2 linked regions of the Novipirellula artificiosorum genome follow. The protein of the gene in region 2 interacts with the protein of the main gene of each other region in a pairwise test. Links are inferred from orthologs where the notes say so. Each region holds a gene or a part of one and is shown on either strand. Other genes may lie near its edges. The genes, in order: rplA and thrS.

Region 1 (8,385 bases), on a different replicon or contig from region 2:
GGGCCGAGCCAGCGATCATAGTCAAATCCTGCTGGCACCTTGGTCGCTTCGGTTGATCCACCGCTTCCTCCATTGGGAGCCTGAACTTCGATCGCTCGGATCGAACCCAGCTTACCGCTTCGTACGAGCTCGCGACCATATTGTTGGTGCTTCGCTTCACGCTGTTGCGTGCCATATTGAAAGATTCGCTTCTCTCGATCGAACACTTCCTTGCACTTCAAGTCCTGTTCGATGGACAGCCCCAACGGTTTCTCGACGTAGGCATCCTTTCCCGCCTTGGCTGCCATCAATGCGATCGGGACATGCCAATGATCGGGAGTGGCAATGATCACGCCATCGATATCCTCACGATCAAGGATACGTCGAAAGTCAGCGTAACCGTCGCCTTGGATCTTCGCCGCAGCGGAGTCGCGTCGCTGTTGATAACAATCCGAGACTGCCAAGCTCTGAATTCCGTTTCCAACCGGCGTTGCATTTCTCAAAAAGGTACCACGACCGCCGACGCCGATATGCCCCAAAGTGACCCGCTCGCTTGGCGGCGGCGTCTGAGCATCACCCAAGGCCGTCGATGGAATGATGGTTGGATACGCAAATCCACCAACGATCGTGGCAGCGCTGCTTTTCAAGACACGCCTGCGCGAGATGGTCTGGCGATTCATCATGAGTCCTCTGGTGACGATGGTGGGATAATGGATGGGGGCAAGGAAAACGAACGAACTCAGCGGTCCGTCCGATTCGCTGCTCAATAATCTAGCCGATTGCTCGGCTTCGCAAAGTTCAAAATCAACCACTGAAGCATTTCGAACTCCCTGGCCCGGATTATTTGTTGGAGTGGTAGGCTTTAGCCGATTGCGTTGCAGAATCCTCGTGCTAGACAGCGATTGACGGGTCACCAATAATCGCGGCTCAACAGAAGTGACTTGCTAAGGCGCCATCAAGATTCCAAACCACCGAGAGAAATGAGATGACCGATCGACTTTGCCGCTGGGGTTTTCTGGGCACGGCCGCGATTGCTCGAAAGAACTGGAAAGCGATCCAGTTAAGCGGCAATGGTCGCGTCGCGGCGGTTGCGAGCCGATCGATCGATCGAGCCAACACGTTCATCGAAGAGTGCTCGGCCGAATCACAGCAGTGCGAACCAGTCAACGCGATGGGCTGCTATGAAGACCTGATCCATAGCGACGAGATTGATGTGGTCTATGTCCCTCTGCCAACCGGGCTACGAAAGGAATGGGTCATCGCGGCCGCCGAAGCAGGCAAACATGTCTTGTGCGAAAAACCGGTCGCGATCCATGCGCAAGACGCCGCCGAGATGATGGATGCCTGCCGAGCTTCCAATGTCCAGTTCATGGATGGAGTGATGTTTGACCACGGGACGCGAATCACCGAAATCTGCCAGCAACTGCGGGACCCGAACACGATTGGAAAACTGAGGCGGATTCAAACACACTTTTCGTTTCCCAGTGATGATGCGTTCGAAGCATCGAACATTCGCGCAAATTGCGAGCTGGAACCACACGGCTGCGTCGGAGATCTCGGTTGGTACTGCATTCGGTTCACCCTCTGGTTGACGGACTTGCAGATGCCACACCATGTGTCGGCGCAAACGTTGACGGCGATCGGCGGCAAAAACGCAGAACATCAAGTCCCGGGGGCGTTTTCCGCCGAGATGTTTTTCGCCGACGAGTTGTCCGCTGCATTCTACTGCTCCTTTTTGTCGGGCAACCAACAAACGGCCATCGTGTCCGGCTCGAATGGCTACTTGTCGGTCAATGACTTCGTGTTGCCGTTTTATGACGGCCAAGTCCACTGGGGAAGACACGCTCATGACTTGCAGGTTGCCAATTGCCGGTGGAACTACCGCCAACGCAGCGAGCTGCACTCGATCGACGAATACTCATCGGGTGAATCAAATGCTCAAGAAGTCAACATGGTTCGGCGAATGAGCCAAATCGCGATCGATGGCGAGGTCGACGCTCGATACAGCGAATTGGCACTGAAAACTCAGCAAATCGTGGATGCATGCCGGCGCAGTGCGATCGGTGGTGGAGAGCAGGTGGCGTTGTAGCAGCGAAAAGTAATACCGAAAAGAAACACCGAAAAGAAACACCGAGCAGAGCCTACGACACCAACGCCTGGCCTGCTTGATCGACGCGACCCTCGCGGCGAGACGATGCGACCCGCCAATCCACGAGATGAACCTCGACCTTGCGGAACCCACGAAACTCGTTGATCACCGGACGATAAGCAATTTCGATGGGACCCTCCACTTCGTTCAATGCGTCGCACCAATCGCCGGCTCCGAAGGCGACCCCTCGAACCGTCTTGCTGCCTTGGCGTAGCTTGACGGCTAAATGACGATCCCCGCCCCCCATGCGGCGTGCGGGCTCATCAAGTACGCAATCGCCGCAGAAAAGCACAGGCCGAGGGTTGCCTGCGCCAAATGGAGCGAGCCTTTCGATTTGCTTAACCGTTTCGAGGTTCAATTGCCCCAGGGAAGCTTCGGCATCGATGACGATCTCGGGTGCAACGCCTCGCTCCTGCCATTGCTTGGTGATCGCTTCACAAAAATCGCCGCGAAAGGCATCGATCTGCTGCTCGTCGATCGTCAATCCCGCAGCCGCTTTATGGCCCCCAAAGCGAATCAGCCGCTCGCTACACTCGCTGAGAGCATCATGCAAATCAATATCGGTCCCCCCAACGCGTCCGGATCCCACCGCTTCTTTCTTGCCCGTCGCATCGAGCGACAGAACAAAAACGGGCTTGGCGTACTTCTCGGCTAAACGCCCCGCCACCACCCCAATCACTCCTGCATGCCAACCGACACCCGAGAGCACGAGCGCCGGGTCCAATTCGGGATCGAACTCGGCCTTAGCTTGCTTCTGCGCTGCCAGCGTCACGCTCCGCTGCAAGGTGTCGCGGTCACTGTTCAATTGGTGGATGTATTCAGCTAACGACACCGCCCGTTCGCCAGCCGGGGTCGTCAACAGTTCGACCGCCAATTGGGCTTGGCCCAATCGACCAGCGGCGTTCAGCCGGGGTGCAAGGGTAAACGCAATGCTCTCGGAACTCAGCGACGAAGATTGGTCGAGCTTGGTCACCTTCATCAATTCGGCCAAGCCAGGAAGCGGTTCCGCCTGCAGCATTCGCAGCCCATGCTCGACGAGCACGCGGTTTTCGTCCAACAAGGGGACGACGTCCGCGACGGTTCCAATGGCTGCCAATGACAGCGATTGCATTAAGTAGCGCCGCATCGGCTCGGTGACTTTTTTTGCCCCACACACCTGCTGGCACAACGCCCAAGCCAGCTTGAAGGCAACACCTGCTCCACAGAGTTCGCCAAAAGGGTAAGCCGTACCTGGCAACCGCGGATGAACGATTGCATCAGCCTTGGGCAGTTCTCCGTCGATCATGTGATGGTCGGTAATGATCAGCATCACGCCAAGGTCGCGACAAAGATCGGCGTGAGCTCGACTGGTGACTCCACAATCGACCGAGATGATCATCTTCTTGCCACGATCGGCCAATTTCCGAATCGCGTCCTCATTCAAACCGTACCCGTCTTCGAGTCGATTCGGAACATGGTAACTGACGTTGGCGCCGAGAAGACTGAGGCCATTGACGAGAATCGCCGTGCCGGTCATACCGTCCGCGTCGTAATCGCCATAAACCGTGATCGGCAACTTGGCATCGATCGCCGACACGATCAATTCCGTCGCCTTAACAACGCCCGGCAGCTCATTGGGATCGCGCAGGTTCGTCAGCTTGGTGCACAAGAAGCTTGCCGCATCCTCCGCGCGATAGATACCTCGGCTGACCAACAACTGTGCCACCACCGCGGGCAATCGCGCGGTCTTCGCAAGTTGTTCGACGCGAGAGGTATCGTGAGGAATGATCCGCCACTGGCGCTGCATCCTTGAACTCCAAAAGTAGCGAGAACGTCAAGCCGCGAAACGATCAAGTGCGTAGCATGCGGGGAGAGGCTATTTTTTCTTTTCAGCGTGCCAGGTGTGCTTACGAAGACGCGGGCTATATTTCTTCAGCCGCAGCTTTTCGCCACCTGCTTTTCGCTGCAAGGTGTAGTTGTAGTCGTTGGTTTCTTCGCAAACCAAGAACACTGTCTCCGCCTTTTTCTTGCTACGGCCTGCCATCGCGTCTTCTCTCTAAAAATTGCTGTTGAACGTTTGTCTATTCTGACTATTTGAAAATGGATGCATCCATTGACTGCGTTTGCCATCTTGCTCGTGGCTGGGGATTATGGCAGCCGATGCCACATTTCGACAAGCCTCCTTTTACTCGGCCATCCTCCTTTGCAGCAGAAAAAACGTCAATCGCCGTCCATGATCGCTTGCTTGATCGCCGCCACCATTCCTCGCCGACTGAACGTCGCGGCGGTCACCCGATCGACTTGCAAGCCAAGCGACTCCGCGATACGGACCGCCAAATCGATATCACGAACGCCCCGGAATTGGTTGGTTACCTTGTCCTTGAAGTAAATGGTATGGCTATCGGCTCGGAAACCCGACTCAAAATTGTCCGCCAATTCGTCAATCCATTGCTCGGGAACTCGATGGGCGCGGCAATGCTCCACGCTCCAAATATCGTCACCGGTGCATTCGGTTAACAGTGCTAAAGCTCGGTGACGAGCGATCTCGACCATAGTTTTGCCTGTTTCCTGCAGCAGTTTCCCCGAGCCCTGCGAAGAATCTTACCAAAAAGTGGCCCAACAGCCTACGTTTGGCGTTGACGACTCACCTTTGATTCGCGACATTCTTCGCTTCACAGGGCTTCGGCCTACCACGCCTCTTTAACGTGGATGTGATCCAACAAGTGGGAGAGCTTGCCACTGACGCAGGTCGGATGTCGATCGTCGACCCCGGAAGCGTTCAGGATCGGTGAGACTCGCCAAACCACCCGACAACACGAAAGTCGTGACAAATATGGGAAAGAAATCAAAGCGTTATCGCGCGGCGCTCGAAAAGCAGCCCGCCAATCCTTTGCCTCTCGGTGAGGCGGTTGACGCACTCAAAAAATACGATTCGACTAAATTCGATCAGACGGTCGAAGTTCACATGCGTTTGGGTGTTGACCCGAACCAGGCGGATCAAATTATCCGTGGCAGCATTGTGCTTCCCAACGGCATCGGCAAGACGCAACGCGTCGTCGTTTTTGCCAAAGGTGACGCTGCCAAGGCCGCGGAAGAAGCCGGAGCCGACGTCGTCGGACAGGATGACCTGGCCAAGAAAATCAAAGACGGCTGGACCGACTTTGACGTCTGTATCGCGGCCCCCGACATGATGGGACTGGTCGGCCCTCTTGGACGTGTTCTCGGACCTCGCGGCTTGATGCCGAGTCCTCGTGCGGGAACGGTGACGCCCGACGTTGCGAAAGTCGTCAGCGAATATAAGGCGGGCAAGGTCGAGTTTCGTAACGACAAGGGTGGCAACGTCCACGCCATGGTCGGCAAACTCAGTTTCGAATCGACTAAGTTAACCGAGAACATTGCCGCGTTCCTTTCCTTCGTTAACGGAATGAAGCCTCAATCGGTCAAGGGCACTTATGTCAAAGGCGTTGCGATCTGTGCGACGATGAGCCCAAGTGTGAGGATCGCGTTGTAGCGCTCGCGTGGTCCCCAGAAAGTATTGTTAGGTAACAATGCTTTTATCAAAGAATGCCAAAGAAGCAATCGATCACACCTAAGTGAACCCAAACGATGAGTAAATACGTCAAAGAATTGGTAACTCGCGATATCAAGCGTGAGCTGGACGGGGTCGAAGACGCCGTGCTGGTCAGCTATGTCGGGATGGATGCCAATACTACCAATGAACTTCGCGGCGAATTGGATGCGAAAGATATTCGCATCCTTGTCGTCAAAAATTCTCTCGCACGTCGAGCGACCGAGGGGTCGTCTCTGGCACCTGCCTTTGAGGGCACTCAAGGTCAGGTTGCGGTTTGCTGGGGAGCGACGGACTTCGTCTCCCTCGTCAAAGAGCTGGTCCGTCTTGACAAAGACACCGCCAAGTTCGAGAGCTTCTCCGCCAATGGCGGCGTCATGGATGGCGAAAAGCTTGACGCTGACAAATTGAAGGAAGTCAGCAAATGGCCAAGCCGTGAAGAACAGATTTCGCTGCTGGTGGGTCAAATCCTTGGTCCTGGAGCCCAGTTGTCCGCCGCATTGCTCGGCCCGGGTAAGAAGCTCAACAGTCAAATCAAGAAAGTTTCAGAAGGCGACGAGTAGTTGCTCTTTTGTTAGTCATTCCCGTAACAAATCACCAACTGTTTTTGAGGTATTAGAAATGTCCGAAGAAGGCACTGCAGTCGCAGAATTTAGCGCCGATGCGAAAGAACTAGGCGACAAGATCGCTAACATGACCCTAAAGCAAGCAAAAGAGCTTAGCGACTACCTGAAGGATGTGCATGGCATCGAGCCTGCTGCAGGTGGCGGTGTCATGATGGCTCCTGCGGCTGGCGAGGGCGGCGCTGCTGCTGTCGAAGAGCAAACCGAATTTGACGTCGTTTTGACCGGTTTTGGCGACAAGAAGCTGAATGTCGTCAAGGTCGTCAAGAACCTGACGGGCGCTTCGCTGATGGAAGCCAAGAAGATGGTCGAAAGCTGCCCCGCGACTTTGAAAGAAGGCGTGTCGAAAGAAGACGCCGAAAAGGTCAAAGCCGAAGTCGAAGAAGCGGGCGGAACCGTCGAACTGAAGTAGTTCGATTGCTCTCAGCGCGTGAACATGAATCAAGCGAAAGCTCTGGCGAGGTCCCTTGCCAGGGCTTTTGTTCGTTACCGTTTTTCGCTGCAGGACCATGTTTGAATCGCCTTGCGATACAACTCGGTCCCATGGTCGAGTTGCTTGATGCTTATCCATTCGTCCGTCGTGTGCGCTTGCGCGATATCACCCGGCCCACACACCAACAATTGACGCAGTTCCGTGAATTGGCCCCCGTCGGTCGAATAGCATACCGTTCGCGGTTGGCAGTGCGCGAGTGCGGACATGGTTTGGATGCAGGGTGCTTCGGCGTCCACCCATACCGGCTCGCCTCCGCCGAACCGCGTGAACTCCAATCCCAAGGATGTCGCAAAGTCTTTCGCTTCGACGATCAAGTCTTCACCGTTGATCTCTGGCATCATTCGCAAGCTGACCCAGGCTTCGCTCAGCGGCGTAGTAACGTTGATCGCAGTGCCGTGGTCGGTGAACCCAAAGTTCCACGATAATGTCGGCGGATCGAATCGGTGGTCGTGGTATCGTGCATCGCTGAGGGTTCGAGCATTCAGCTCGGCGATTTTCTGCAACATGGGAACCATCGCCACGTTGGCGTTGATCCCGTCCGCGGTGCTGCTGTGGGCAGCGCGACCGTAACTGCGGATCCGAAAACCGACGATCCCTTTGTGGGCATGGACAACGCCCAATTCGGTGGGTTCGCCGATAATGGCAACGGGCTGTGCAGCCACGATTTCACGGTACGCGGCCGATAGGCGGACCAAATGCTTCGCCCCATCGAATCCGACCTCTTCGTCCGCCGTACAAAGGATCCAGATTGGAAGCGATTGGCTTTCCGTAGGAATTTGTGAAACCGCCGCTAGCATCGCAGCTAAGGATCCCTTCATGTCACAGGTGCCCCGACCATAGACCCGATCATCCTGAATCACTGCTTGAAACGGATCACCGCCCGGCCCCGACCACCGCATCGCCGGAACCACATCGGTGTGACAGCAATAGGCAAGTCCACCATCGGTACAGCCGTCTGGCGGCAATCGCTTACCAACCAAATTCGCCTTTTCGATCCCCGCTGGATCGCGGTACGTTGTGATCTCGACATCGAAGCCCAGCGTTTGAAGCTGCGCCGCAACAAAACCAGTCAAGGCAACGTTACTGCTCGAACTGACCGATGGATAGGCGACCAGTGGCTTTAGTAGCTCGATTGCAGGTGACATCGCTGATTGCTGTTCGCAGAGAGTTCATTAAGGGACCAACCAAAACGCTCCGGTCATCACGGCCGCCTGAGTCAACCCACCACGCACGCTGATCGGCACGGGCGGTTTGATCCACGGGGCACAGTTGCCTGGGCGGTAATACCCCAGTGCGTATTGGCATTCATGCGGAGAATGCACTCCCATCTTATACGGCAATACCGCGATGTTTACAAAAAAGTGTGCCGAAGATACCACGGGCTCCCACAGCGGACCGTGAGTGTGACCGTATCGCTCCAAGTTGACATCTTCGAAGTACAGCGGTTTGTGGCACAAATTCGATGCCGCCCAAGTCATGGTCATTGGCTGCCAGGATCGCGGTGTGTAGACAACTTGTTCGATCAAGCATTCCTTGGGCAGCCCCCAATTCTCGGAAATGTATGCCAAGTCGGGTTCGCTCAGCTCGTTGATCG
Region 2 (8,532 bases):
CGCGGGTGGCAGGAACTTTCAAAGAACGCGAAGGCTTTCATGGCTGCCAAATGCCCGAGCAATTACTCGGGCGTATTATCCGGGCGAGTTCCAACGAAGGCGACGTCGTCTTCGACCCCTTTAGCGGCAGCGGTACGACCTTGGTCGTGGCCAAAAAGCTAGGCCGCAAGTACATTGGCACGGAGCTTTCCGAAGTTTACGCCGAGAAAATTCGCGAGCGGCTCGATCGAACCCAAGCAGGCGATCCGTTGGTTGGGGCCGAGAACCCGCTGCAGAGTGCCCCCTCAACCAAGCAAGGGAAGCGTTTGGGCAAGAAGCGAACGGCAAAGAAAAGGGCCAAGAAGCGACCGGCCAAGACGAACCCCAACAGCGGGGGGGACAAGCAGGGTTCATTCTTTGACGACTAGATCTGCAGGGTTTCAAACCACTCCATCGCCCGAACCCTCGTTGTTGGCTCGCCCTCTAACAGGGGCAATCACGATTCGGGATTGACGCTTCCCCATGAAAACAATCATTCTTGTCTTACCCGTTCATGCCTCCGTATCGCATGAACACTTCTTTGAACGAAATTTCGAGTGAAATCTGCTATGTCGACCGCATCCGCCGCGATCATCCAAATTCAACTACCCGATGGCACCCTGGCGAAACACCCCGCCCACACCACTTCGATGGACATCGCCAAAGGCATCAGCGAAGGCCTGGCCCGCAGCGTGATGGCGGCCGAAGTCGGCGGCCGGATCGTCGATGCCAACCGACCGCTCGGCGAATTGGCGGAAGAGGACGCGCCTCTTCCGCTGCGGCTGCTAACCAACCGCGACGCGGAATCGCTCGATGTGCTGCGTCACTCAGCGGCCCATGTGATGGCCCGTGCGATCATGCGGCTCTACAAAGGCGTCTCGCTCGCGTTTGGCCCAACCACCTCTGGCGGATTCTACTACGACTTCGATATCCCAGAAAAAATCAGTGAGGATGATTTCCCAAAAATCGAAGCCGAGATTAAGAAAATCATCAAAGACAAAGAACCTTTCGAACGGTTCATTCTCGATCGCGACGAAGCGAGGAAACTATGCGAGGATCTCGATCAAGATTTGAAGGTCGAACACATCGACACGGGACTCGGTGATCAGGCGACTGTCAGTTTCTATCGACAAGGGGAATTCGTCGACCTTTGCCGCGGGCCGCACATTCCGGATGCAGGCAAGATCAAAGCGATCAAGTTGATGAGTATCGCCGGTGCCTATTGGAAAGGTGACGCCTCGGGCCGCCAACTGCAACGTCTGTACGGCACCGCGTTCTTCGACAAGAAAGAACTCGCGAGCTACCTTGAACGACTCGAAGAAGCACGCCGCCGCGACCACCGGGTGCTCGGCAAACAACATGGCCTGTTCGCGATCAATCCCGAGGTGGGTCAAGGGCTCTGTTTGTGGTTGCCCAAGGGCGCCCGCGTGCGAAGTACTCTTGAAGACTTCCTCCGCAAGGAGTTGCTGTCGCGCGGCTATGACCCGGTTTACAGTCCCCACATCGGCCGCGTGGAGCTGTATGAAACCAGCGGGCATTTCCCCTATTATCGCGACAGCCAATTTTCGCCACTGTTTGGTAGTGAAGCAGGTGGAATGATCGACGCATGGAGTCAACGACTCGAAGCTGGGACGCTCGATGCCGACGGCGAAGAGAAATTGATGGAAGCGGCCAAGGTACTCGGCGCGGAAATCCCTGACTACAAACCCTCGGCATCCAACGAGGCAAAACGTGATGCATTGCATCGTTGGCAAAAGGTTCATGAGCGATACCTCGTCAAGCCAATGAATTGTCCGCATCACTGTCACATGTTCAAGGCACAACCACGATCGTACCGGCAATTGCCACTGCGGCTATTCGAATTCGGAACCGTCTATCGTCACGAACAAACCGGTGAACTGAACGGAATGCTTCGCGTTCGAGGATTGACTCAAGACGACGCCCACATCTTTTGCACCGCCGAACAAGTGGAGGCAGAATTCAAGGCAACGATCGACCTCACCAAATTCGTCCTGGAAGCGGTTGGGCTGAAGGATTATCGTGTGCAACTGTCTTTACGTGATCCCAAAAGTGACAAGTATGTTGGCAGTGAAGAGAATTGGGACCATGCCGAAAATGCCCTCCGCGGAGTGATGCAATCGTCGGGGTTGCAATTCAACGAGGAGCAAGGCGAAGCCGCCTTCTATGGACCGAAAGCTGACTTCATGGTCAGCGACTGCATCGGCCGATCCTGGCAACTCGGGACGGTCCAGCTCGACTATAACTTGCCCGAACGTTTCAAACTCGAATACACCGGCAACGACAACTCGACTCATCGGCCGGTGATGATCCATCGCGCTCCTTTTGGTTCGATGGAACGGTTCACCGGAATGTTAATCGAGCATTTCGCAGGGGCGTTCCCGATGTGGTTGTCGCCGGAGCAGATCCGTGTGTTGCCATTGAGCGACAAATCGATCGACTATGCCGTCGCGGTCGCGAAGCAATTCGACGAAGCGGGGTTGAAAGTGACGATCGATAACAACGATGGTAAGGTGCAAGCCAAAATCCGAAATGCCCAATTGGATTTGGTGAACTACATGGCCGTCGTCGGTCCCAAAGAAGCCGAAGCCGGGCATGTCGCACTTCGCGACCGCATCGAGGGTGACCTCGGATCGATGCCGATGGCCGAAGCGATCGCTCGATTGAAAAAAGAGATCGACGAACGGACGGTTCGCCAAGCCGTCGAAAGCAAGGTCAGCGCTGCTGCTGTCGATTCCGGCTCGACCGGCCATGAGTATTAGTGGTTTCGCGGCTGATCAAAACAACCGCGTTGCGATTCCGGATGAATCCACTTGCCATGGCGTCCAAAGGATGATGGGATCGACCACTTTCAAGTCGCTTTTTCGCGGTGCGATCACGGTCGTATCGAATTCCCAGTTCTTGACATCGTACTTCTCGCCTAGCACGGCGATTTCGACCTGAAGTTCCTGATCGAGTTCCGTCATCTCGAGCGCCAATTGCCGCAATGTCTCTTCGGCTCGCGAGACGTCGGCTCGCTGCTGCGCGGCGCGGCCCGCACCGCGTGCTGCCGTCGACACCTTGGACACATTCGTTCGACTCGCCACCTTGTTTCCAAGGAACGCCCCAAGGATAGAGGCTCCAAAGGAGACAACGGTTGATAACCTGGCTTGCTCGTACTGGTCTTGCTCCACAGCGACGCGATCCTTGGCCGATTGGATCTTCTTGTCCAATGCTTTCATCTTGGACGCATACTTGTCCCGAAGCTTTTCCGTCTCTCGGTCAAGTTGTTCTCGCGCATCTTGCTCGAAATAGATTCTCGCTTCGCCTTCACTACATCCGCCCGGCGCATAGCTTCCCAAAACACGACTTTTGTAAAGTGTGATGGCGTAGTGCCGGTACAAGTAATCTTTGAATTGTTTTTCAAAGCTCTTGAACTTCGATGCGTTGCGAAGGGGGGTTGGTAATTCGCTAAAGGTGAAGTCTTCATCGCAGACGTCGGACCCTACAGCATCGGCAGCAAGCGATTCACTTGCCGTCCAAAGATCGTCCGGCACGCCGCCGCCACATGGGACAAACAATTTCGCATCGGACCATTTGTCGAGATCGGCCGAACTTCGCACATAGTGCAGCGTTCCTTCTGCATAAACGGCAGGTCGATAGATCAATCGGCTGCCATCGTTTGCGGCTAGTGTAGGGGTCAGGAATTGTTCTCCGATGCCACTTGGGATCACCGGTCGCGAGGGTGCGGTCACTTCACCCGCAACCGATTCGGTCTTCGAATCCTCATGGCGTTTTTCGAGGCGCGCTTTACGATCTGCCATCAGCGACTTGATTTGTTCTCGAGCCATGGGTCCGGCTAAGTAGGACAAAGCCCATCGAGTTTGAAAGACACTTGGACCGTCATCGTGCACGTTGTTCATCAGGAACACACGATTACCAAGTGCGGCAAGCGTTTGCTCCATCGCTGAGCGATCAAACTTGGACCCGGTTTGCGCCGCTGCGCCCTCGAGCCCTTCAAGCACGCGAGCCTTGTCGCGTTCGGTTTGTAACCGTCCGAGGAACCAAGTGCCGATGTTGGACAGCCCCTTGTAATCCAAGTCAACAGGATTTTGTGTTGCGAGGGTAATTCCAAGCCCGAACGCACGTGCTTGTTTCAAAAGCGTTAACATCGGCGGTTTCGATGGGGGATTGGACACCGGCGGAAAATAACCAGCAACTTCATCCATGTACAACATCGCGCGAAGCGAGCTGGTTCCACGTTGCGTCCTCATCCAAGCCAACAATTCATTGAGCAAGATGGTGACGAAGAACATCCGCTCGCGATCGCTCAGATGGGCGATCGAGAGGATGGATAAACGTGGTTTGCCTTCCGCAGTGAAGAGCAGTTTCTGTATCGACAGCGGCTCCCCTTCGAGCCAAGTGGAAAACGCGGGCGAAGCAAGCAGGTTGTTAAGCTGCATCGCGAGCTTTGCACGGTCACTCGGGGGCATGAAGGAATCGAGATCCAAAATACCGACCCGCTCGATCGGCGGCGATTGAATCAATCCAATCAGATCGCCAATGTTCACGTTCTTGCCGTCTCGCCAGCAATGATCGAGAATCGATGAGATCAAAATGTGTTCACGAGAAAGCAGTGGATCCGCATTGATTCCCAGCAACGTCAACAGCCCGGATGCAGAGCCGGTGACGCGTTCCCGCATCGCATCCGAATCCTCAAGCAGCGATGGTGGCGGTGCGTCAAAGCTCTTCAGCACCGTCATCGGGATTCCCGCGTTGCTGCCGGGCGTATAGATCGCGATGTCGACGCTGTCGCGAAACTTGGCGATTCGTGATGGTGATTGACCCCACGATTCGATTCCCTTCTTCCAAAGCTTCGCTTTGTCGCAGGCAAGCTGTTCCGACGTGACCCCTTTGCGCGTCGCTTCCCCCTTGTCGATCCAGGGCAAGAAATCGCTAGAGCGAAGCTCGGGAAACGTCAGCAGTAGGTTTCCAAGATCGCCTTTGGGATCAATGCAGATCGCTGGAATGCCGTCGATCGCCGCTTCTTCGAGCAGCGACAAACACAAACCGGTCTTGCCGCTGCCGGTCATCCCGACGCACATCGCGTGCGTACAAAGGTCTTTGGCGTCGTACAGCAGCAAGTCATCTTTCAGCTCGCCCTTCTTTAAATCGTAAAGACGTCCCATGTAGAAAGTGGCGAGCTTTTCAAAAACATCTGGCGACGGAACAGGCATGGTTTCGATGACATCCATTGGAAGCGAAAATCTAAGTAGGGTTCCCGGCGATATCTTAACCGATTCGAATGACGGCGAGAGGATGGGTGCGACGATGCGTCCAAAAGTCGTTAAGATACGCGAAACAAACTTCACGCACCTTCTGGTGGAAAGACATCATGCTGGATCTGTTTGACAAAATCGAAGACGCTACGAAAAAAATCAAAAAACAGTTTGCATCGGTTCCGAAAACCGGTATCATCCTGGGCACGGGTTTGGGAGGCCTCGCCGAGCAAATCGAAGTCGAAGCAACCATCGATTATCGTGACATCCCTCACTTCCCAACTTCGACAGCGACAAGTCACAAAGGACGATTGGTTTGCGGGCAACTTGCTGGCGTTCCAGTTGTGGCCATGGAAGGCCGCTTTCATCAATACGAAGGTTATCCACTCAAACAAATCACACTTCCCGTGCGTGTCTTCAAGGCGCTCGGGGCGGAACGACTTGTTGTCAGTAACGCGTGTGGAGGATTGAACCCGTATTACTCGGCCGGTGACATCATGGTCATCGAAGATCAGATCAATTTGATGGGTGACAACCCACTGATCGGTATCAATGATGACCGCTTGGGGCCGCGTTTTCCCGACATGTGCGAAGCCTATGATCCGTGGTGGGTCGACCGAACGATGGAAATCGGACGCCAAGAGAACCTTCCGGTTCACAAAGGTGTTTTTGTTGCGGTAACCGGACCCAATTTGGAAACGCGCGCCGAATATCGGTTCTTGCGCATGATCGGGGCGGATGTGGTTGGAATGAGCACGGTTCCGGAAACGATCGTCGCTGTTCATTGTGGGCTGAAAGTCGTTGGGCTCAGCGTGATCACCGACATGTGCCTGCCTGATGCCTTGAAACCGGCCAATGTCGAGGAGATCATCGCAACAGCAAATGCCGCGTCGCCAAAGCTTATCACTCTGGTGCGTCGCATTGTCGCAGAGGCAGGGCAGACTCGCGTCGCTTGAGGAACGTGCGACCATCATTCACCGGAGCGTGGATTGAAAGCATGATCGATCACCAAAACGTTCTTAACGAAGCTTGCGCCTTCATTCGCGATTCCGCGGCGATCCAGCCGGCGGTTGCAATGATTCTCGGCAGCGGACTGGGGGGAGTGGCTAAACAGATTGAACGCCCGACCACGATCGACTTTGCGGACATCGCGGGGTTCGCTGCGTCCACCGCAAGCGGGCATCAGGGGCAGTTGATCTTGGGGGAACTGGAGCAACAGCCGGTCATCGCCATGGCCGGTCGGCTCCATTGCTACGAAGGATGGAACATCGATCAGGTGACCTTTCCGGTCCACGTGATGGCCGCCCTCGGAGCGTCCCGATTGATCGTCAGCAACGCCGCCGGTGGTGTGAACCCGAAGCTTCGCGTGGGGGACCTGCTGGTCATCCGTGACCACATGGACTGGATTCGCGGCGTTTCGAAAAGGGCGGTTCGCTCCGCCACGGGATCGCTTGGACGCCGAGTTAACCTGTACGACGATGAAATGTCAGCGATAGCGATCGAGGCGTCGAGAGTCGAGAATTTTTTGGCCATGCAAGGAACCTACCTGGCGACGTTGGGGCCCAATTATGAGACGCGGGCAGAGTATCGAATGATGCGACGCGTTGGAGCCGATGTGGTAGGAATGAGCACGGTTCCAGAAGTACTGGCGGCGGCTAGCAGCGGGATGCGTACGCTGGGATTGTCGTTGGTGAGTAACGTCGCCAGGCCCGATGCCGCTTCGGCGGCGAATCATGATGAAGTGTTAGCGGCGGGCAAATTGGGCCAAACCAAGCTAGAATCGATCGTTCGAACCGTTCTGCGGTCATTTACGTAAAGGTTTGGAGATAAACGACTGAACTTAGCTAGAATAGAGTCGTGTGTCCGTTCTCACGGACTTTTCTTTCCGCTCGGCCACTGACCCTGAGTGCCCATGTCTGACGCAGGATCTCGGAGTCCTCAAAACGATTCAACCTTGTCGGCATTCTCGCCGGCTGCGGTCAGCCACGTCTTCTCGATGGCGAAGTTCACTGACGCGCAGTTGCGACAAGCGATCTCCGAGGTTCCCGCGGCCGATAGCGATGAGGAATTGGTTCAGATTCAAGTCACCGACGCTACGGGTCAGCATTCCGCGTTGATGCGGCTTGACCATCCGGTGCGTTTGCATGTGGACGGGCAGCTTGGCGATTATGCCTTTGCGTTCAATCGGCAAGCCGACATTCGGTTAACCGGGTCGGCCGGTCACGGGGTCGGTGAAGGGATGGCCAGTGGTGCGGTTCGCGTGCGTGGTCGCGCCGGATGCGGTGCCGGAGTCGCCATGACCGGCGGCACTTTGGCCATCTTTGGCTCCGCTGGCCATCGCTGTGGCGCCGGCATGCGATCGGGAAGCATTTTCGTGCGTGGCAATGTCGGGGACGAAACGGGAGTAGGCGCTCTTGGCGGGATGATTGTGATCGGAGGGGATGCGGGATTACGGTTGGGTGATGCGATGAACAACGTGACCGTCTTCATTCGCGGGAAGGCGAAAAGTTTGGCAGACGGAGTGACCGAGGCACCGCTGCGCAAGCGGGAAGAACTGCGTTTAGGTTTGTTGCTTATCAATGCATCGATTCGCGGGGATGCAAAGGAGTTTCGCCGAGTGGTTCCCGAGGCGATGCTCAAAGCGGAAGCATCGCAGCGTGGCGAAGTGGTCCCCAATTGGCGTTAGGAACGATCCATGAATCATCGTCTGTCCCCTCTGCATTTCTTGCCTCCCCCGGTAAATACCGCTTGGACTGGGGCTTTGCTGAATCCGGCGCGCGGCGTGCTTTCACGGCGACATGGCGAAGACATCGCGATGCCGCTGCCGCTATTTTGGTACGACCCACCTTGGTACCAAATCACCACCGACCAAGCCGACAACTTGGCTGTCGCGGTCGCGGAGATGGATGTCCTTGTCGCCGCCATGCGCAGCGAGCTGGCAGGGCCCGCGAGCGAGTCGATTTTTCATAGCGGACGTGCCATTGAAGCGGACGTTGCAGCGACCCCGGACATCACCCGTCGGTATCCGCGGATCTTGCCGTATCGTTCCGAGCGATATGGGTTGATGAGCGAGGATTTCGATGACTGCACGATCCTTGACTTGCGACTGATCATGCCACGTGATCTCTCCGGTCGCTTCGCCTATTCCCCTGCTCAACTTCAGCGTTGGGAGGCGACTCCGGCGACAGCACCTGTTGCGGGAGGCGGTTGGATTCATGCGGCCACTTTTCCGCCGGAT

What was found.
Region 1: the proteins of thrS (region 2) and rplA interact in binary tests that used the Escherichia coli proteins (3 or more experiments, as listed by UniProt). The link is inferred for Novipirellula artificiosorum from one-to-one orthologs.

The regions. Positions count from the first base shown.
Region 1 is NZ_SJPV01000007.1:170,974-179,358, reverse strand. Bases 3,962-6,779 are described here. They hold rplA (50S ribosomal protein L1), read left to right. Parts: upstream 3,962-4,940; coding sequence 4,941-5,618; downstream 5,619-6,779. Other genes in these bases: rplL (50S ribosomal protein L7/L12), read left to right, coding at 6,297-6,710; rplJ (50S ribosomal protein L10), read left to right, coding at 5,714-6,238; Poly41_RS19445 (FMN-binding protein), read right to left, coding at 4,328-4,660; rpmG (50S ribosomal protein L33), read right to left, coding at 3,984-4,151. Also shown: Poly41_RS19465 (Gfo/Idh/MocA family protein), read right to left, coding at 1-791; Poly41_RS19460 (Gfo/Idh/MocA family protein), read left to right, coding at 965-2,068; single-stranded-DNA-specific exonuclease RecJ, read right to left, coding at 2,121-3,914; Poly41_RS19425 (M20 family metallopeptidase), read right to left, coding at 6,785-7,936; Poly41_RS19420 (hypothetical protein), read right to left, coding at 7,964-8,385. UniProt on the Escherichia coli protein: One of the primary rRNA binding proteins, it binds very close to the 3'-end of the 23S rRNA. Forms part of the L1 stalk. It is often not seen in high-resolution crystal structures, but can be seen in cryo_EM and 3D reconstruction models.
Region 2 is NZ_SJPV01000006.1:129,298-137,829, forward strand. What follows is about bases 228-3,192. They hold thrS (threonine--tRNA ligase), read left to right. Parts: upstream 228-587; coding sequence 588-2,798; downstream 2,799-3,192. Other genes in these bases: Poly41_RS17400 (DNA-methyltransferase), read left to right, coding at 228-407; Poly41_RS17410 (ATP-binding protein), read right to left, coding at 2,814-3,192. Also shown: more of Poly41_RS17400, read left to right, coding at 1-227; more of Poly41_RS17410, read right to left, coding at 3,193-5,270; Poly41_RS17415 (purine-nucleoside phosphorylase), read left to right, coding at 5,411-6,250; Poly41_RS17420 (purine-nucleoside phosphorylase), read left to right, coding at 6,292-7,110; Poly41_RS17425 (tributyrin esterase), read left to right, coding at 7,207-7,980; Poly41_RS17430 (hypothetical protein), read left to right, coding at 7,990-8,532. UniProt on the Escherichia coli protein: Catalyzes the attachment of threonine to tRNA(Thr) in a two-step reaction: L-threonine is first activated by ATP to form Thr-AMP and then transferred to the acceptor end of tRNA(Thr). The rate-limiting step is amino acid activation in the presence of tRNA.